2 regions of the Streptomyces sp. NBC_00209 genome follow, and region 2 is predicted to be linked to the other one. Evidence: predicted binding sites of a transcription regulator. Region 2 holds the regulator's gene; the other holds the start of a gene.
What was found. The regulator HspR, encoded in region 2, represses chaperone genes until heat shock. The targets are predictions, from matches to a motif close to TTGAGNNNNNNNNNCTCAA.
Positions count from the first base shown of each region.

Region 1: lon (endopeptidase La) is a predicted target of HspR. The motif match lies at 8,015-8,033, and genes of this name have one in related genera.

Region 1 is NZ_CP108121.1:1,983,432-1,993,555, reverse strand. It holds gene OG867_RS08650 (hypothetical protein) at 1-603, opposite strand, end outside; gene OG867_RS08645 (ATP-binding cassette domain-containing protein) at 869-1,651, opposite strand; gene OG867_RS08640 (hypothetical protein) at 1,662-2,531, opposite strand; gene OG867_RS08635 (RNA polymerase sigma factor) at 2,528-3,130, opposite strand; gene OG867_RS08630 (isochorismatase family protein) at 3,164-3,742, opposite strand; gene OG867_RS08625 (2'-5' RNA ligase family protein) at 4,080-4,619, shown strand; gene OG867_RS08620 (hypothetical protein) at 5,179-5,454, opposite strand; gene istB (IS21-like element helper ATPase IstB) at 5,558-6,136, opposite strand; gene OG867_RS08610 (ATP-binding protein) at 6,133-6,390, opposite strand; gene OG867_RS08605 (hypothetical protein) at 6,911-7,435, shown strand; gene OG867_RS08600 (hypothetical protein) at 7,470-7,673, opposite strand; gene lon (endopeptidase La) at 8,056-10,124, shown strand, end outside.
Region 2 is NZ_CP108121.1:3,729,174-3,739,297, reverse strand. It holds gene clpB (ATP-dependent chaperone ClpB) at 1-1,155, opposite strand, end outside; gene OG867_RS16940 (pyridoxamine 5'-phosphate oxidase family protein) at 1,383-1,787, shown strand; gene OG867_RS16935 ((2Fe-2S)-binding protein) at 1,893-2,213, opposite strand; gene OG867_RS16930 (hypothetical protein) at 2,210-2,398, opposite strand; gene OG867_RS16925 (helix-turn-helix transcriptional regulator) at 2,545-3,513, shown strand; gene OG867_RS16920 (LuxR C-terminal-related transcriptional regulator) at 3,698-4,690, shown strand; gene OG867_RS16915 (LuxR C-terminal-related transcriptional regulator) at 4,687-5,658, shown strand; gene OG867_RS16910 (LuxR C-terminal-related transcriptional regulator) at 5,655-6,623, shown strand; gene OG867_RS16905 (LuxR C-terminal-related transcriptional regulator) at 6,620-7,636, shown strand; gene OG867_RS16900 (heat shock protein transcriptional repressor HspR) at 7,656-8,102, opposite strand; gene dnaJ (molecular chaperone DnaJ) at 8,104-9,291, opposite strand; gene grpE (nucleotide exchange factor GrpE) at 9,424-10,074, opposite strand; gene dnaK (molecular chaperone DnaK) at 10,071-10,124, opposite strand, start outside.

The DNA.
Region 1 (10,124 bases), 1.7 Mb from region 2:
GGCGACCTGGGGCAACAGGTGCTCCTGGCGCCCGCTCAGGCAGAACCCGGGGGTCCCCTCCGTACACGCGAGGTGACGGGCCGCCGGGTCGGCCCGGAACATGCCGTCGCCCGTGGACACGATCAGCGGGGCGACGGCGGCCGCCACGGCGAGCGGCACGAGGGCGGCGAGCCGGCGCCGGGCCGCGACGGCGGTGAGCGCGGAGGCCGCGAGTCCGCCGGTCCAGGCCACCATGGCGGGGGCGAACCACCACACGGGGAGGCTGTTGTCCAGCGCGATGTTCACGGCCGGGTCGAGGTACCGCGCCGAGGACTCCGAGTAACTGGGCACCCCGAGCACCAGGTACATCAACGCCGCGAGCACGGGCGCGGCCAGCCGCCACCGGCACAGCACGCCGACGGCGAACCCGAGCAGCGCCACGGCCGCCAGGACGGTAGCGTCCACGACGACGAGGGAGAGGAGCGGGCCCCCGCCGCCCGCGTACGGCCAGGTGGCAGCCAAGGCCCCGGCCAGCGCGACCACGTACCCGGCGACCGCCCACAGCGCGAGCGCCAGCGCGGCACGGCCATCCGTCGCCACCGGGCACGCGGCGTCGAGCGCCACAGCTCATCGGTGGAGCGCCGGTGGTCGCGGGCGCCCTGCCAGCAGGCCGCCGCGGCCACCAGCGGGCCGGCGAGCAGGGTGGCGCCGGAGTGCAGGAGACTCTGGGTCTCGATCCAGTCGCCCTGCCAGTCGTCGGCCTTCGCGGCCATGGTCACGCCGAGCATGAGCGCCGTGGACAGCCCGGTCCACGGGCCTGTGCCGCGCCGCGCCTCGGCCCGCAGCGCGGGGCCCGGGGCCTTTCGCCGTACGGGAGTTCCGGTGACGGTCATCGGGTACCCGCCGTCGCCCGGTGGGAGCGCAGGGCCGTCGTGTAGCCCCGCTCGATCGGGCTGCCGTGCAGCGCGTCCGGCTCGTCGTCCTCGCCGAGGGCCGCCAGCTCCTGCGTCGTCCCCCGGTACGCGACGCGGCCCGCCTCGATCAGCGTCACGTCCTCGCAGGCCGTCACCACGTCCTCGACCAGGTGCGTGGAGAGGATGACCGTCGCGTCCTTCCCCAGGTCCCGCATCAGGGCCCGGAACTCGACCCGCTGTTCCGGGTCGAGCCCGGCGGTCGGCTCGTCCAGGAGCAGCAGCTCCGGCTCGTTGACGATCGCCTGGGCGATGCCGACGCGCCGGACCATGCCGCCGGACAGCGTCTTCATCCGGGAGTCGATCCGGTCGGCGAGCCCCACGCGGTCCACCGCGCGCTCCACGGCGGCTGCCGCCCGCGCCCCGTCCATCTCCTTGAGCCACGCCACATAGGCGACGAACTCGCGGACGGTGAACCCGGCGTAGTGGCCGAACTCCTGCGGCAGATAGCCCAGCCTGCGCCGGACCTCCGCCCGGGCCCGGTGGTCGGACGCCGCCCCCACGTCGGCGCCCAGCAGCTCGACCCGCCCGGCGTCCGGAGCGGCGGCCGTGGACAGGACCCGGATCAGCGAGGTCTTGCCCGCCCCGTTGGGGCCCAGGAGCCCGTGCACTCCGGGCCCGAAGGCGAGATCGACGGCGTCCAGGGCGGTCCTGCGGCGGTGCCGCACCGTCAGCCCGGACACCTTGACGGTGCTGTTCACGCGATCACGCTCATGACGTCTCCAGGTGGTCGAAGGATCGGCGGCGCAGGACGAGCAGCGCCGCGCCGAGCACGGCCGCCGCCGCCCACGCGCCCTGTGCGGGGAGCCCCGCGACGTAGCGGAGCGCCGTCGGCGTTCCGTCGAGCAGTGCGGACGGGGACGTGTCGAGCGCCGGTACGGTGACGGCGGCCGCCCAGCCCGCCGCGACGACGAGGGCCGCGGTGCGGCAGCCGACGTACGAGCCGATACCCAGGGCCGCGAGTGTCAGGGCGAGCCCGGGCAGCAGCCAGGCCAGGGGTCCCGGGCCGCCGGCCGAGGCGGGCAGCACTGCCCAGGCCAGGGCGAGCACCGGGACGGTCACGCCGAGCACCGCGGCCGTCCTGGTCAGCAGCAGCCGCAGCCCGCCGCCGGGGGAGGTGGCGATGATCTCGTGCAGGGGGTCGCCGGAGCGCCCGTACGAGACCCCGACCCCGGCGAGCGGCAGCACGGGCGCGACGAGCAGCAGCAAGGCCCGCACGGAACCACCGAGCCCGCCCCCGTACGCGAGCGCGACGGCCGCGCACACCACGAGCGCCAACGCCCCCACCCAGGGCCCCCGCAGGGCGGGCCCGGCGGCCCAGAGCACGCGTCCTGCGCGGTGGCCGCCGGGCGCGCGGTGCCCCGCCGCCGGTACCGGAGCCACCGCCTCCGCCAGCACCGCCGCCCGGATCGCGGCCAGCGTCGCCGCTTCGGCGCCCCGGTCGCGTACCGCGGCCGACACCCGCACAGCGCACTCCGTGCAGGATTCGACGTGTTTCTCCAGGGACCAGGAGTCCGTCTCCGGGGCCGTGCCCTCCGCGTACCGCAGGACCAGATCGTCCGTCACGTGCCAGGTCGTCATGCCGTGCCTCCCAGGGGGCCGTTCTCCGCGACCAGCCGGTCGAGGGCGGCGCGCAGTTCGCGGCGGGCCCGCATGGCCCGGGTCTTGACCGTGCCCTCGGGTATGCCGAGCAGCCGGGCGGCCTCCCTGGTGGTGAGGCCGTCGACCACGGTCGCCCGCAGGACCTCCCGGAGTTCGGGGGAGATCCGGTCGAGCGCGGCGCCCACGTCCCCGTACTCCAGGCCGGCCAGGACGCGGTCCTCGGCGGACGGTGCGGGGGCGGCCCAGTGGGTGTCGCCCGCCTGTCCGGCCGCCGTCGCGCGCTCCGTCCTGGCCCGGGTGCGCTGGGCGTCGACCAGGCGGCGGGCGGCGATCACCCAGAGCCAGCCGCCCGCCTCCGCGCCCCGGTGCGCGGAGGCGGAGCGCCAGACCGTCACGAAGGTGTCCTGCACGACCTCCCGTACGGTCTCCGCGTCCGGGCAGCGGCGGCTCAGCCGGGCGAGGAGCCAGCCGGCGTGCCGGTCGTAGAACGCGGCCAGGGCGGCCGTGTCCCCCTGGCCGACGGCACGCAGCAGCGCCTCGTCGCTCCGGTCGTCCCCCGAGGGGCGCAAGTTGCTCACACTCCCTCTATCGGCGGCGGGGTGCCGCCCGGTTCACGCCCCCGGCGGCGCCGCGAACCGTACGGCAGAGGCGGGCGTGGTCACGTCCGCGTCCGCGCTGATCGCCCAGGCGGCGGCCCGGGAGACGACGGCGGCGGGCACCGCCCCGCTGATCCCGGGCGCGGCCGGGACGTCGTGCGTGGCGTGGGCGTCGTACGGGAGGACGACCCGGTAGCCCAGCTCCAGGGCGGTGCGGGCCGTCGCCTGGACGCACATCTCCGACATGACCCCGCAGACCGCCAGCGCCTCGACGCCCGCGTCCGTCAGGACGGCGCCCAGGGACGTGCCCGCGAAGCCGTCGTCCCGGGTCTTGCGGATCACGGACTCCCGGAGCCCGGCCACGACGGGCAGATGCAGCGCCCAGCCCGGTGTGGCCGGCTCGTCGCCCGCCCCGGGGGCGCCGTCGTTCTGGAGGTGGACGACGACCGCGCCCGCCCGCCGGGCCCGCGCCAGCAGCCCCGCCGTACGGTCCAGCAGCACATCGGCGGCCGGGACGGCCCCCGCGCCGGTCACCCCGTCCTTCTGCACGTCCACGACGATCAGGGCCTGTACGGGGAGAGGGGTCTCGGTCATGCGGCCATCCTGTCCGGCGCGGCACCGGCGCTCCACGCATCGTGACAGGCGTCACGGACAACGCCCCCGGAGCGGCCCGGAGCGCCCGCCTCAGCGTGAACTGTCCGATCCGATGTGACTTTGCGGAGGGCAGGTGCGGTGAGCTGCGGGGTGAAGAGTCGAGTTGCGCAAGCGCGGTCCGTTTGGTCAGAACAACTTTGCATCTTGCGCGACCGCGACCTGTAACGCTCCGTTGTCTTCGATTGCCCCGCCCACCGACCTGCTTTGCAGAGCGGCTGTGCTCTGCATCCGAAAATGGGCCGTGCCGTGTGCCAGGGAGGTGACACCATGCCGTGGCATGGCAGACGACAGCACCAGTACGTTTCAGGCGGGGCAAACGGGACTCATCGTCAGGATCCCGGAGGCCGAGCCGGCCGTCCGCGCGTGGCGTGAACGGCTCGATCCTTCAGCCCGAGCCGGGGTTCCAGCACATGTCACCGTGCTCTTCCCGTTCCTCGACGAGAGCCGAATAGATTCGCTCGTCTACTCAGCTCTCGCGGACGTGCTGGGAAGCCATCGGGCCTTTGACGTGAGGTTCGACCGATGTGGACGGCTCCCGGAGGTGCTGTATCTCGTTCCAGAACCCGACACGCGGTTGCGGCAGCTCACTGAGGCGATTGCCGATCGGTGGCCTGAGGCTCCGCCGTATGGCGGCCGGTTCACCGAGATCGTGCCCCACCTGACCATCGCTCAAGGCCAGGAAGCTGCCGTCCTGGAGGAGATCGAGGCAGACCTCCTCGGCAGGCTCCCCTTCACGTCCCGCGTCTCGTCGGTTGAACTCATGGTGCATGACGGCACGAAGTGGCAAGAACGAGCGTCCTTCGCGCTCCGAGATTGAACAGGTCATGAGCTTTGGCTGGTCCGCTGCCCAGCGAGCTGCGGACCAGCCGCCCGTTCGCGCGCTGTCTGGTCGCGGACCTGCTGGTCGGTTCGTTTGCTGTGCCAGATGGCGCCTTCGACTCGTTCGTAGTCCGGGGCCCACTTGCGGTTGATGACGGGTCTGACGTGGTTGTGGCGGAGCAGGGTGGGGCCGGCTTTGCGGTTGCGGCTGAACCAGAGCGCGCTGTTTTCGTGCCGCTTGGCCTGGGTCCTGTGGAGGGGCGGGATGACGCCCTGGATCCGAGCCGGTGAGTACGCGTGTTTTCGCCGGGCAGTTTTGGCCCCACTCCGCCGAGTTGTTTTGGCCCCACTTTTGAGCCGTGTGGGGGAACGGTGCGGGAGGGCTGCGGGAAGAACGGGTTGTGCTGGCCCCACCCTCGATCGGGTGACGTTTACCGGGTGTCCTGGGCGGAGTGGTGCAGTGGCGGCCCGTGGTCCGCGGCCGGTAGCGTGTGCCCCACGGAGCCCGCCCGTGGGCAAGAGGCTCGCAGAATTTGTCAGCAGGGGACCGATGTCAGTCAGTTGGCCGTTGTGTCCTCAGCCTCGGGCTTATCGCCGCTTTCGTCAGCCGGATCGGCCACGCGGTAGCGACCCATGCTCCTGAAGATCAGCACGGCGCCCAAGGGGGTCATGCCGTAGAGCACGGGGAAGTCTTTGCCGAATCTGTTGATGAGGAAAGCCAGCCCTGCGAGGGTGATGATCAGGACAGGGCGCCTGATGACGTGGCTGCAAATTATTCTCAGTCGGCGCCGACCCCGCGCTTCGGTGAGCCGTGTCCAGTCTGACGGTGACATGACGTCAGCGTAGTCGTGGAGCATTCGGCGATGCAGCCGCGTGTTCGTGAAGGCCGAGGCTCGGGGGCGAAGGTGCGAGTCTTTGCCCCCGGCCAGCAGGTTCTCAGGTTGCCGCCGCCTTGCGCTTGGCGGTGGTGCTGGCGAGGCGGAAGGACTGGGTGCCGGTCTCGATGATGTGGGCCTCGAAGGTGAGCCGGTCGACGATCGCCTGGCAGAGACGCTTGTCGGTGAAGGTCTGGTCCCACTCGGTGAACGGCCGGTTCGATGCGACGGCGATCGCATGTCGTTCCTCGCGCTCGGTGAAGATCTGGAACAGCAGTTCCGCGCCGTGACGGTCGAGCTTGACGTAGCCGAGCTCGTCCAGGCAGAGCAGGTCGACCCGCCCGTACTTCTTGATCGTGCGTCCCAGTTGCTTGTCGCTGGCGGCCTCGGCCAGTTCGTTCACCAGGTTCGCCGCGGTCGTGTAGCGGACGCGGCCGCCGGCCTCCGCGATTGCCGTGCCGAGGCCGATCAGCAGGTGCGACTTGCCGGTGCCGGAGTCACCGATCAGGCAGAGCGGGTTGCCGGCCTGGACCCAGTCGGGCTGCGTAAGGGTGTTGATGACTTCCTGCGGGATGTTCGGGTTCTTCGAGAAGTCGAAGTCCTCGATCCGCTTTTGCCGGGGGAAGTTGGCCTCCTTCACCGGCGGACCTTGCACCGGGCATCTCGGTCCTCGCACTCGCTCTCCAGCAAGTCAGCGAGGAAGTCCGCGTAGGAGGCATGCTCGCGCAGTGCCTGCGAGGCGAACTCCTCCCATCGCGAGCGAACCCCGGACAGGCCCAAGGTCCGGCAAGCCGCGTCGATGGTGTCCGACGGGGTCGCCCCGCGCTGGCCGGGCAGGCCGAAGGAACCCCACCGCCCCGAGGTCGCAGGGGCGGAGGTGGTGCTCTGCGTCATGCTGAGCCTTTCGGTTGGATAGAGAGCAACTGGCCGTAGGCGGCCAGCGATGGTTCGGGCCGGGAATCCGGCGGCAGGGCAGGACGCCGCTGCGGCAGCGTGATGACCTGCGCGGAACCGGGAACCGGTTCCGCCGGCTCCGCCGTGTCCGGTTCGGCTGCGACGGTGGCTTGCGGGACGATCACGACCGGTGGCTGACCATCCCCTCGTAGCGTGGAGCCCGTGATTGCAGGGGAAGTTGGGATTCATGGGGTCCAAGAAGAAGCCGCCGTACGACGCCGAGTTCCGTGAGGGCGCGGTGCGCATCGTGGTCGAGACCGGGAGGTCGGCCGGTGACTTTCCGCCCCGCGATGCGTTGGCCAGCTCGACACGCGCACACGTCCTGACGCCCACGGCGGGACTCGTGTGGGCGACGACCTCGATTTCCGCCCGGCGTCGGGCGGTTGTCGTTCGGGCGTCGGGATGCGGTTACGCAAATCAGTTGGATCTGGCGGTCCGGACTCTGCCAGGCTGACACGCCATGACTGCTTACGAACTGTTGCTCATCGGTGGCGGTGCCGGAGTCGGAAAAACGACTGTCGCCTGGGAGGCGTCGTCAGCACTTCAGGAGAAGAGCACGGCGCACTGCCTGATCGAGGGGGACTACATGGACCAGATCCATCCCGCCCCCGCAGGTGATCCTCACCGAACCGCGATCACCGAACGGAACATCGCCGCCATCTGGTCGAACTACGCAGCACTCGGCCATCATCGACTGCTCTACACCAACACGGTGAGCATCCTGGAAGAGCCGATGATCCGCCGGGCCATGGGCGGCCAGACAAGCAGAGTCACTTGCGTCCTGCTCACAGCTGAAGAAGCCACGGTGCGGCAGCGGCTCGGCCAACGTGAAATCGGATCCCAGCTACCCGCGCACATCGAGCGGAGCCTGCAGAAAGCGCGGCTCCTGGACGAGGCGGCTCCACCGGGCACGGTCCGTATCCCGACAGACGGCCGATCGGTTCAGGACATCGCCACACATGTACTTCAGGCGGCTGGCTGGTAGCCACAGTGCGTCACTTCATCCCTGCTGCCGTCGCTCATTCAGCCGCGGCCGCCGCGGTGCTGGGGTCAAGCAGCACCGCGAACGCGGTCATGGCGATACGGATGACGTCGTCCGCGTCTGGGGCCGGGCCGGCGCTGCGGGTGCGTGCGAGCTCGGCGGCGCCTTTGGCGAGAACCTTCTCTCGGCCGGTGGCCTGCGGGTCGTTCAGCGCACCCAGGACCTGACGCCATAGCGTCATCGCTCGCTCCAGTCCTGCGGGGCTCCTGGCCCGCGCCGACGACGGCACCGCCGTCCTGGCCGACGACATCCGCTGCGGACTCCGCCTCACCGACGCCGACGACGTCAGCACCTACTGACACACCTCATGGCAGAACCACTGACATCAGCTGTCGGAACCCACTGTCATCCTCAGTCGTCCGACACCCGGCAACCCCACCCCTTGATGCAAGGTCACATGGACCACTGCAAGACCAGATGCAGCTTAGAGCTGACATCTGCAAGGTCAAGCCGTACCGGACAAGGAACGCCCGATCGCTCAGAGCGAACAACGCTCGGGGAACATTGCGGGGCTCACAAGCATTGAGCCGGTATAGCTCAACTTGACTGCCGAAGGGGAGATCATGGCTACTGAGTCCACTGCCGTCACACCGCTCACCCTGCCCGTGCTGCCGCTCGACGACGAGGTCGTGCTGCCGGGAATGGTGGTGCCGCTGGACCTGTCGGACACCGAGGTGCGCGCCGCCGTGGAGGCCGCGCAGGCCGCCGCCCGGGAGGACGGGGGCAAGCCCGAGGTGCTGCTCGTCCCGCGCATCGACGGGACGTACACCGGGATCGGTGTCCGCGGCACCGTCGAGCAGGTGGGGCGGCTCTCCGACGGCGACCCGGGCGCCCTCATCCGGGGCCGCGGCCGGGTCCGCATCGGAGCGGGCACCAGCGGCCCCGGGGCCGCCCTGTGGGTGGAGGGGGTCCAGGTGGACGAATCCGTCCCCGACCCCATCCCCGGGTCCGTCGCCGAGCTGGTCAAGGAGTACAAGGCGCTCGCCACCAGCTGGCTGAAGAAGCGCGGGGCCTGGCAGGTCGTGGACCGGGTCCAGCAGATCGAGGGCGTCTCCGCGCTCGCCGACAACTCGGGGTACTCGCCCTTCCTCACGACCGCCCAGAAGGTCCGCCTCCTGGAGACCACCGACCCGGTCGCCCGGCTGAAGCTCGCCATCGAGTGGCTGGGCGAACACCTCGCCGAGCAGGACGTCGCCGAGTCCATCGCCAAGGACGTCCAGGAGGGCGTCGACAAGCAGCAGCGCGAGTTCCTGCTGCGGCGCCAGCTCGACGCCGTGCGCAAGGAGCTCTCCGAGCTGAACGGCGATCCGGAGGACGAGTCCGACGACTACCGGGCCCGCGTCGAGGCCGCCGACCTGCCCGGGCACGTCCGCGAGGCCGCGCTCAAGGAGGTCGACAAGCTGGAGCGCGCCTCCGACCAGAGCCCCGAGGGCTCCTGGATCAGGACCTGGCTCGACACCGTCCTCGAACTGCCCTGGACCGAGCGCACCGAGGACGCGTACGACATCAAGGGCGCCCGGGAGATCCTGGACGCCGAGCACGCGGGCCTCCAGGACGTGAAGGAGCGCATCACCGAATACCTCGCGGTGCGCAAGCGTCGGGCCGACCGCGGCCTGGGCGTCGTCGGCGGGCGGCGCGGCGGCGCGGTGCTGGCCCTGGTGGGTCCGCCCGGCGTCGGCAAGACCTCGCTCGGGGAGTCCGTGGCGCACGCCATGGGCCGCGCGTTCGTCCGCGTCGCGCTCGGCGGTGTCCGGGACGAGGCGGAGATCCGCGGCCACCGGCGTACGTACGTCGGGGCGCTGCCCGGACGCATCGTGCGCGCCATCAAGGAGGCCGGCTCGATGAACCCGGTCGTCCTCCTGGACGAGATCGACAAGGTCGGCTCCGACTTCCGGGGCGACCCGGCCGCCGCCCTCCTCGAAGTGCTCGACCCCGCGCAGAACCACACCTTCCGCGACCACTACCTGGAGGTCGAGCTCGACCTCAGCGACGTCGTCTTCCTGGCCACCGCCAACGTCCTGGAGGCCATCCCGGAGGCGCTGCTCGACCGCATGGAGCTGGTCAGGCTCGACGGCTACACCGAGGACGAGAAGGTCGTCATCGCCCGCGACCACCTGCTCCCGCGCCAGCTGGAACGGGCCGGCCTGGAGAGGGACGAGGTCACCCTGGACGAACCGGCGCTGCGCAAGCTCGCCGGCGAGTACACCCGCGAGGCCGGCGTCCGGAATCTGGAACGCGCCGTCGCCCGGCTGCTGCGCAAGGTCGCGGCCCAGAGCGAACTGGGCGACCGCGAGCTGCCGTTCACGGTGGGCGCGGGCGAGCTGCGCGGTCTCATCGGCCGTCCGCACCATGTGCCCGAGTCCGCCCAGGACCCGGCCGAGCGCCGTACGTCGGTGCCCGGCGTGGCCACCGGGCTCGCGGTGACCGGGGCGGGCGGGGACGTCCTCTTCGTGGAGGCGTCGCTCGCCGACCCGGAGACCGGGGCGTCCGGGCTGACCCTCACCGGCCAGCTGGGCGACGTCATGAAGGAGTCCGCGCAGATCGCGCTGAGCTTCCTCCGGTCGCACGGCGCGGAGCTGGAGCTGCCGGTCGCGGACCTGAAGGACCGGGGCGTGCACATCCACTTCCCGGC
Region 2 (10,124 bases):
GGAGGTGATGTAGCGGTCGGACAGGGTCGCCGCGGCGACCAGGGACGCGTCGGCGATCTGGACCTTGTGGTGGGCCTCGTAACGCCCCTTGAGGCCGCGGAGGATCGCGATGGTGTCCTCGACGGACGGCTCGGCGACCAGCACCTGCTGGAAGCGGCGCTCCAGGGCGGGGTCCTTCTCGATCCGCTCGCGGTACTCGTCCAGCGTGGTCGCGCCGACCATCCGCAGCTCGCCGCGGGCCAGCATCGGCTTGAGCATGTTGCCCGCGTCCATCGCGGAGTCGCCGCCGGCGCCCGCGCCCACCACGGTGTGCAGCTCGTCGATGAACGTGATGATCCGGCCGTCGCTCTCCTTGATCTCGGAGAGGACGGTCTTCAGGCGCTCCTCGAACTCGCCGCGGTACTTCGCGCCCGCCACCATGGCGCCCAGGTCGAGCGAGACGAGCCGTTTGTCCTTGAGGGATTCGGGAACGTCGCCCTTCACGATGCGCTGGGCGAGCCCCTCGACCACGGCGGTCTTTCCGACGCCCGGTTCACCGATGAGCACCGGGTTGTTCTTGGTGCGCCGCGAGAGCACCTGGACGACGCGGCGGATCTCCTGGTCCCGGCCGATGACCGGGTCGAGCTTGCCCTCGCGCGCGGCGGCGGTGAAGTCCGTGCCGAATTTCTCCAGGGCCTTGTACTGGCCCTCCGGGTCGGGAGTGGTCACCCGGCGCCCTCCCCTGCTCTTCTCGAACGCGTCCAGCAGCCTCTTCGCACTGGCCCCCTGCCCGTCGAGGATCTCACCGGCACGGCCGCCCTTCGCGGCGATCCCGATCAGCAGGTGCTCGGTGGAGACGTAGTCGTCGCCCAGCTCCTGTGCGCGCTGCGCGGCGTCCGCGATGACGGCCAGCAGCTCGCGGTTGGGCTGGGGCGGTGCGACGGTCGACCCGGTCACGCTGGGCTGCGCGGCCAGGAGCCGTTCCGTCTCGGTGCGTACGGCGATCTGGTCGGCCTCGACGGCGGCCAGCAGATCGACCAGATTCTCGTTGTCCTCGCCCGCGAGCAGCGCGAGCAGCAGATGCCCCGGGGTCAGATCGGAGTGCCCGTCCTTCACGGCCCTGCTGGTGGCCGCGTTGATGGCGTCCCTGCTCCTGTTGGTCAGCTCGGCGTCCACGTGCGCTGTCTCCTCCTTGCGACGACTGGTCCGTTCCCCACTACTGACACGGTCAACGTGTACAAAGTTGAGTCTATTCCACTCAAGGCCGCGCGCGCCGAGGGGTGAGTGCATTCCTGAGCGCATTCCACTCAAGGCGGAACACGGTCACACCCCTCTTCCGAGTGAACCGGCCGTCGTGGGCACCCGCCACCGCAGGCCGTTCCCGCCCGCATACGCTGGGGCCCATGGCAGTCGACGTACACCAGCCGAGCCCCGAGTACCTCGCGTTCTGGCGCGAGAGCCACGTGTGCACGCTCACCACGCCCCGCCCCGACGGCACGCCGCACGTGGTCCCGGTGTGCGTGACGTACGACCCCGAGGCCGGCCTCGCCCGGGTCATCACCAACAGGCACAGCCGCAAGGCGGCCAACATCCTGGCCGCGGGCCCGGACGGCGCCCGGGTCGCGGCGTGCCAGGTGCACCGCCGCCGCTGGGCGACCCTGGAGGGCGTGGCCCGGATCAGCACGGACCCGGAGCGCGTCGCGGAGGCCGTCCGCCGCCACACGGAGCGCTACGACCGGGTGCCCTCGCCCAACCCGGACCGGGTCGTCATCGAGATCACCCTGGACCGGGCACTGGGCCGCGGCTGAGCATTCCGCCCGCCGGCACAGCACAACGGCGCCACCGTGTTCAGGTCACGGTGGCGCCGTTGTGTGGGGGAAGTGACTGAGCGACGTGGAACGACGGGGGATCGCTCAGGCACTGCGGGGGGTGGCGGCAATGGCTTCAGGTTCGAACAACTGGTGGTCACGCTGTGCGAGATTCACAAAGATCATGTCGTACCGGATGGCACAGCGCACCGGCTGCGGCGCACCCCGCGGCTTGCGCAGACACCGGTAGGCGCGGACCTCACCGTCGTCCTCGCGGGCGACGACGACCGGGTCGCCGAACAGAGTGACCATCAACGAGTCGCCACGATGCGGCAGCGCCGTGACGAGATCGATGAAATGCCACCCTGACCGGTAGGCGGTCGCCATCTCGCGCCGGAAGGTCCGGTCGTCCGGCGGGGCGGTCATGCCTCTGCGGCCTTACGTGCGGGCATGATGTCCCACGACACGTCCGCCGTCCCGAGCTTGGCCGCCGATGCGTTGTCCCAGGACACATCTCCGCCCGAACTCGAAACATCCGTCTGAGTCGCCACGGCAAACGCCGCGGCGGCAAAGGCGACGGCGAGAACCGAGCGAAGCAATTTGTTGTACATGGTCGGCTTCGTCCTCACTTGGTAGTCCCTCTCCCCCGGCTCTACCAAGACCATGTCGCAAGGGAGCACGTCCAGGCCACAGAAGCGATGCATCATGTTCCTGTACGTTCAGGACCCTGGGGGGCGGAGATTTGCTCACAACAAGCGTGAAACCTACGCATCCTCACCTCATCACGGAACTCTGCGACGAGGGGGCCCGGCTGTACGGCAGCGCCCTGGGCGCCGGCCGCATCGCCCGCTCGGAAACAGGCCCGGCGCCCTGCCTCCTGGAGTTCGGGCTTCTGCGCCCCGATCCGGACGACGCGAGTTGGCTGCGACCCGTTCCGCCGTCGGCCATACTCGCCCAGCGCCTGCAGCCCCTGGAACGCGAGATCCGTGACCGTCGACGCACGACGATCGAACTGACCGACACATTCGAGCCGTTTATGGCGATCAGCACGCAGCCTGCGGCGACCACGCACGCGATCACCGTGCTGGAAGGACTTCAGGCGATCAACGCGACGCTGGACGTCGCCACCGCCCAGTGCACCAAGGAAATCCTGACGATCCAGCCGGGCGGGGTCCGGAATCCCGACGTGCTCACCCAGTCGCTGGAGCGCGTGGCGGGCCCTCTCAGCCGGGGCGTGCGGCTGCGGACTCTCTACCAGCACACGGCACGTCATGGCGCCGGCGTCTTCGCCTACTTGGAACGCCTCCACGCGGGAAACGTCGAAATCAGGACACTCGAAGAGCTGATCGACCGCATGATCATCTTCGACCGTTCCATGGCCGTCATACCGGCGCGCCGCGACAGGCAGGTCGCCCTCGAACTGCGCCATCCCGGACTGGTCGAGTACCTCGTCTCCGTGTTCGACCAGTTCTGGCAGCTGGCGACGCCCCTCAGCGAAGAGGCTCCGTACACTCCGCCGAACGACGGGATCACCGGCGTCCAGCGATCCATAGCGAAACTCCTGGTCGAGGGTTACGTGGACGAGGCGATCGCCCGCCGCCTGGGCATGAACGTACGCACCTGCCGCGCCCACGTCGCCAAGCTCAGCGCCGCGCTCGGCAGCACCAGTCGCGCCCAACTCGGCTATCTGATCGCCCGGTCAGGAATCCTGGACCAGGATTCCTGACCGGCCGGCCCCAAAGATCCCCACCCCCCGGGCCGGGTGGGCGTGCCACGCAATGGGGGAGAGCATGGCCACGCCCTTGATCAGCCGGGGGAGTTCCCGGCTCCCCCGACACCTCCACACTGGCCCGGGAACTAGGCTGGCACCACCGTCATCTTGCTGCACTGCCGAAAGTGGGGGGTCACGAATGGGCGGGGACGAGGGCATATCCCATCAGCCGCACGGTGATCTGGAACTGTGCGACGCCGGCATCAGGACCTACACCGAGGCGCTCAGAGTCGGCCGACTGCCCCGCTCCGCTCTCGAACCCGCTCCGTGCCTCATCGAGTTGGCCCTCGTCCATCCCGATCCCCAGGACGATGGCTGGATCCGACCCGTTCCTCCGTCCGCGGCCCTCGCCCATCTGCTCCAGCCCGTCACCCGGGAGATCCACGAGCGCATCCGGCTCTCCGCCGCCCTGGCCGACTCCCTGGCCCCCCTGGCCTCCGTCGCCAGCACCGACCCCAACCTCGCCATCACCGTCCTCGAAGGCATGCCACTGATCGAGGCCGCCATCCAGAACGCCACGGACGGCGCGCAGGACGAGATCCTCACCCTGCAGCCCAGCGGCAACCGGCCCGTGGACCAGCTCAAGAAGGCGCTGGCTCTCGCGTTGGACGTTGCCGAGCGAGGCGTGACGCTCCGCCACATCTATCAGCACCCCGCTCGCTACAGCCCGGCCATCAAGGCGTACGTGGACGACATGCCGTCGGGCTTCATCCAGGTGCGCACCATCGAGCAGACGGTCGAGCGTCTCTTCGTCTTCGACCGCACCGTCGCGTTCATCCCCGCCAGTCCACGACGCGACACCGCCCTGGAGATCCGCCACCCCGCCCTCGTGCGCTACCTGATCCAGGTCTACGAGGTGCTGTGGGCCCAGGCCAAGCCGCTGACGGCCCCGCTCCAGGCCCCCGCGCACGACACCCCGATCACCCCCACCCAACTGAGCGTCGCGCGCCTCCTCGTCGAGGGGAACACCGACCAGATCGTGGCCCGCAAACTGGCCATCAGCGTCCGCACCTGCCGCGCCCACATCGCCAAGCTGATGCACACCCTCGGCGCCACCAGCCGCACCCATCTCGGCGCGCTGCTCGTCCAATCCGGCGTCGTGGAGGGTACCGAGGAGGGCCCCGAGGAATGACCGTGCCGGTGACGACGCACCCCCACAGCGATCGGGAGCTCTGCGAAGCCGCCCTCGCCCTCTACGGAGAGGCCCTCGCCGCCGGCCGCATCGCCCGCAGCGCCGCGGAGACCGCCCCCTGCCTCACCGCGCTCGGTCTGCTCCTCCCCGACCCGCGGGACGAGGCGTGGCTGCGCCCCGTGCCGCCGTCCGCGGTCCTGGGGGAACTGCTCAGCCCCCTCAGCCGGGAGATCGACGCACGGGTCCGGCTGGCCACCGGGCTGACCCGGTCCCTGCTGCCGCTGCTCGCGGGCGCCGACGAGGACCCGAACCGTTCGATCACCGTGATCGAAGGGCACGACCGGATCAACGCGGCGCTCCGCGACGCCTCGCAGTCGGCCAGGGACGAAGTCCTCACCGCCCAGCCCGGCGGCAACCGCCTGGTCCACAACATGCGCCAGGGCCGGATGAACGCGGAGTTCGTCCTCGCCTCGGGCGGCCGGCTCCGACACCTCTACCAGCACTCGGCGCGCTACAGCCCCCGGCTCAAGGAGTACCTGGCGGAGATCCCGGCCGGCCGCCTCCAGATCCGCACCATGGAGCAGAGCGTGGGCCGCCTGATCCTCTTCGACCGGGCCGTCGCCTACCTCCCGGCCGACCCCGAGGGCCGCGCCGCCCTGGAGATCCGCCACCCCGCCCTCGTCCGCTACCTGGCCGGCATCTACGAAACGCTCTGGGCCGGAGCCACCCCCTTCACCGAGCACCTCCCCGCCACCACCCCGGGCGCCCCCGTCACCGCCGTCCAGCAGAGCATCGCCCGCCTCCTGGCCGACGGCTGCACCGACCAGGCCGCCGCCGAGAAGCTCGGCATCAGCGTCCGCACCTGCCGCGCCCACATCGCCAAGCTCATGCAGGCCCTCGGCGCCACCAGCCGCACCCACCTCGGCGCCCTCCTCATCCGCTCCGGCCTCGCGGAACCGACCCGATGACCGTGCCCACCGAACACCGTCACAGCGGGCGCGCACTGTGCGACGAAGCGGTGGGCCTGTACACGCAGGCCCTGGCCAAGGGCCGCATCGCCCAGGCCGCCGCCGGTGAGGTGCCCTGCCTCGCCGAGCACGCCCTGCTCGCCGCCGACCCCCGCGACGGCACGTGGCTGCGGCCCGTACCGCCCACGGCCGCCCTGGCGCGGCTGCTGCATCCGCTGGCCCGGGACATCCTGGATCAGGTGCGTGCCGCCGATCTCCTGGCCAGGACCCTGGACACGCTGAGCGCGCTCGCCGACGAGCCCGCGGATCTCGCCATCAGGGTCGTCGCCGGGCAGTCCGCCATCCAGGCGGCCATCGACGCCGCCCTGCGCGACGCGAGCGACGAAGTCCTCACCGTCCAGCCCGGCAGCACCCGGTCGCCGGAGATCCTCCGGGTGGCCCTGGCCAGCACGCTGCCGATCGTCAGGCGGAACGTCCGGCTGCGCCACATCTACCAGCACTCGGCGCGTTACGGTCCCGGGCTCAAGGCATACCTCGCCCAACTGCCCGGCGACCTCCTCCAGGTCCGCACCATGGAGCGCGGGATCGACCGCCTGATGATCTTCGACCGCAAGGTCGCCTACCTCCCGGCCAACCCCGACCGCAGCGCCGCCCTGGAGATCCGCCACCCCGCCCTCGTCCGCTACCTGTCGCAGCTGTACGACGTACTCTGGGCCCTCGCCACACCCTTCGGCGATCCCCTCCCCGCCGCCACCCCGGGCGCCCCCGTCACCGCGGTCCAGCAGAGCATCGCCCGCCTCCTGGCCGACGGCTGCACCGACCAGGCCGCCGCCGAGAAGCTCGGCATCAGCGTCCGCACCTGCCGCGCCCACATCGCCAAACTCATGCGCACGCTCAACGCCACCAGCCGCACCCACCTCGGCGCCCTGCTCGTCCAGTCCCGCCTCGCGGAGCCCACCCGATGACCGTGCCCACCGAACACCGCCACGGCGGAGGCGAACTGTGCGACGCGGCCATCAGCCTCTACACCCAGGCGCTCACGCAGGGCAGCATCGCCCGGTCCGCCGCCGCGCACGTACCCTGCGTCGCCGACGGCGCCCTGCTCGTCCCCGACCCCCACGACAGCCTCCGGCTGCGCCCCGTACCGCCCACCGCCGGCCTGGCGCACCTGCTGCATCCGCTCGCCCGCCAAGTCCACGACCAGGTACGCGCGATCGACCTGCTGGCGAAGTCCCTCGTCCCGCTCACCTCGACGGACCGGGAACCCATCTCCCTCACCACGCTCCACGGACAGTCGACCATCCAGGCGTCCATCAACGGCTCGGCCCGCGAGGTCCGGGACGAGATCCTGACCATCCAGCCCGGCAGCACCCGTCCCCGCGAAAAGCTCCGGATAGCGCTCTCGGGCACACTGCCCACCGCCGCGCGGGGCGTCCGGGTCCGGCACATCTACCAGCACTCCGCGCGCTACAGCACCGACCTCAGGGCGTACGTGGCCCAACTGCCCAGCGGGCTCCTGGAGGTCCGCACCGTGGAGCGGGCCATCGACCGCCTCATCATCTTCGACCGGGCCGTCGCCTACCTCCCCGCCGACCCCGAGGGCCGCGCCGCCCTGGAGATCCGCCACCCCGCCCTCGTGCACTACCTGGCCGGCATCTACGAAACGCTCTGGGCCGGAGCCACCCCCTTCACCCAGCACCTGCCCACCGCACTCCCCGGCGCCCCCGTCACCGCCGTCCAGCAGAGCATCGCCCGCCTCCTCATCGACGGCTGCACCGACCAGGCCGCCGCCGAAAAACTCGGCATCAGCGTCCGCACCTGCCGCGCCCACATCGCCAAGCTCATGCGCACGCTCAACGCCACCAGCCGCACCCACCTCGGCGCCCTCCTCATCCGCTCCGGCCTCGCGGAGGGCCCCGCCGGCCCCGTACCGCCGGAATACGCGAAACGGCCCGCCACGCCCGGAAAACCGGGGTGACGGGCCGCGTGGCGCGAGGTCAGTCCTTGGGGCGCTTGGGGCGCCAGACCACCAGGGCGCTGGTCTGCTGCACGTCCTGGTACGGGACCAGGTCGCGCCGGTACGACGCGTGGACCTGGGCCTCGCGCTGCCGCATGGCCGCCGCGGCCCCGTCCACCGCCGCCGAGAGTTCGGCGACACGCTGCTGGAGCGCCGCGACCTGGTTCTCCAGCTCGATGATGCGCTTGATGCCGGCGAGGTTGATGCCCTCGTCCTGCGACAGCTGCTGCACCGTACGCAACAGCTCGATGTCGCGGGCCGAGTAGCGCCGGCCGCGTCCGGCCGTGCGGTCGGGCGAGACCAGGCCGAGGCGGTCGTACTGGCGCAGTGTCTGCGGATGCAGGCCCGAGAGCTGGGCCGCGATCGAGATCACGTACACCGGGGACTCGTCGGTCAGTTCGTAAGGATTACGCCGTCGGCCTTCCACCTCAAGCTCCCTTCGCCGCCTGGAACAGCTCCGCCCTCGGGTCATGCCCCGCGGTCGCCTTGCGGTATGCCTCCAGCGCGTCCCTGGCCTCGGTACCGAGGTCGGTGGGAACGGTCACCTCGACGGTGACCAGGAGGTCGCCCCGGGTGCCGTCCTTGCGGACCGCGCCCTTGCCACGGGCCCGCATCGTACGCCCATTCGGCGTACCGGCCGGTAGCTTGAGGGTCACGGAGGGGCCGCCGAGCGTCGGGACCTTCACCTCGCCGCCGAGCGCCGCCTCCGTGAAGGTGACGGGCACCGTGACGGTGAGGTTGTCGCCCTTGCGGCCGAAGACCGGGTGGGCGTCGACGTGGACCCCGACGTACAGATCGCCGGCCGGTCCGCCGCGCTCGCCCGGGGCGCCCTTGCCGCGCAGCCGGATGCGCTGCCCGTCCGAGACGCCCGCCGGGATGCGCACCTGCATGGTCTTCGAGGAGCGGGCCCGGCCGCTGCCCTTGCAGACGTCGCAGGGGTCCTGGGCGATGAGGCCGCGGCCCTTGCAGTCCACGCACGGGTCGGTGAGCGAGAAGCCGCCGCCGCTGCCGCGCGAGACCTGGCCGGTGCCGACACAGGTCGGGCAGACCCTGGGCGTGCCGTTCTTGTCACCGGTGCCGGAGCACGCCTTGCAGGGCGCCTGGCTGGACATCCGGAGCGGGACCGTGGCCCCGTCGACCGCCTCGGTGAAGCTGAGCGTCACCTCGGACTCGATGTCCTGGCCGCGCCGCGGCTGCACCCTCGTACCGGCGCCGCCGCCGCGGTTGAAGAGACCGCCGAACACGTCGCCGAGGCCGCCGCCGCCGCCGAAACCGCCGGCGCCGCCCTGGCTCCCGCCCTGGGCGCCTCCGAAGAGGTCCCCCAGGTCGAAGTTGAAGTTGCCCTGGGCGCCGCCGGGCCCGGCGCGGAAGCCGCCGTTGCCGAAGAGGGCGCGCGCCTCGTCGTACTCCTTGCGCCTCTTGGCGTCACCGAGGACGTCATTCGCCTCGGAGATCTCCTTGAAGCGCTCCTCCGCCTTGTCGTCACCCTTGTTGGCGTCCGGGTGGAACTCGCGGGCGAGCTTCCGGTACGCCTTCTTGATCTCGGCGTCGGTGGCGTCCTTGGGGACGCCGAGAACCTTGTAGTAGTCCTTCTCGACGAAGTCCTTCGTACTCATCGACGTCCCTCCTTCCGGACGACCGGCCGGGAGCCCCCCGTCCGGTCGGCGCCGGGCCCGCAGGCCCTGGCACCGACCGGACGGGAGGCCCTGGTGGCCGGGCGGTGTGCTGCCAGGTGATCGGACGGAATGTCAGACCTCCTCGCCGCCACCGCTCTCCTCGTCGTCTGCCTTCTCTTCCTTCGCGGCCGCGGGAGCCGCCCCCGGCTGGGGTTCGGCGACCGCGACCCGCGCGGGGCGGATGGTGCGCTCGCCGATCCGGTACCCGGGCTGCAGGATCGCCACGCAGGTCGTCTCCGTGACGTCCGGCGCGTAGCTGTGCATCAGGGCCTCGTGGACCGTCGGGTCGAAGGGCTCGCCCTCCTTGCCGAACTGCTGGAGGCCCAGCTTCGCGACGACCGTCTCCAGCGATTCGGCCACCGACTTGAACCCGCCCACGAGCTCGCCGTGCTCCCGGGCCCGGCCGACGTCGTCCAGGACGGGCAGCAGCTCGGACAGGAGGTTCGCGACGGCGATCTCCTTGACCGTGACCCGGTCCCGCTCCACACGGCGGCGGTAGTTCTGGTACTCGGCCTGAAGCCGCTGGAGGTCGCCGGTCCGCTCGCCGAGCGCCGTGCGGACCTGGTCCAGCTGCGCGGTCAGGGCCGTGTTCTCGTTCGCGTCCCCGGCCGGGGCCGCCGCCTCCTCCTCGGAGGGGGCGGCGGCCTTCGGCTCGGCGTCGTCAGAGGTGGCGCCGGAGGGGACGTCGGGCTTCTCCTCGAAGCCCGGAGTCTCCTCGGTCACGCCGCACCGCCCTTGGAGTCCTTCTCGTCGTCCACGATCTCGGCGTCGAC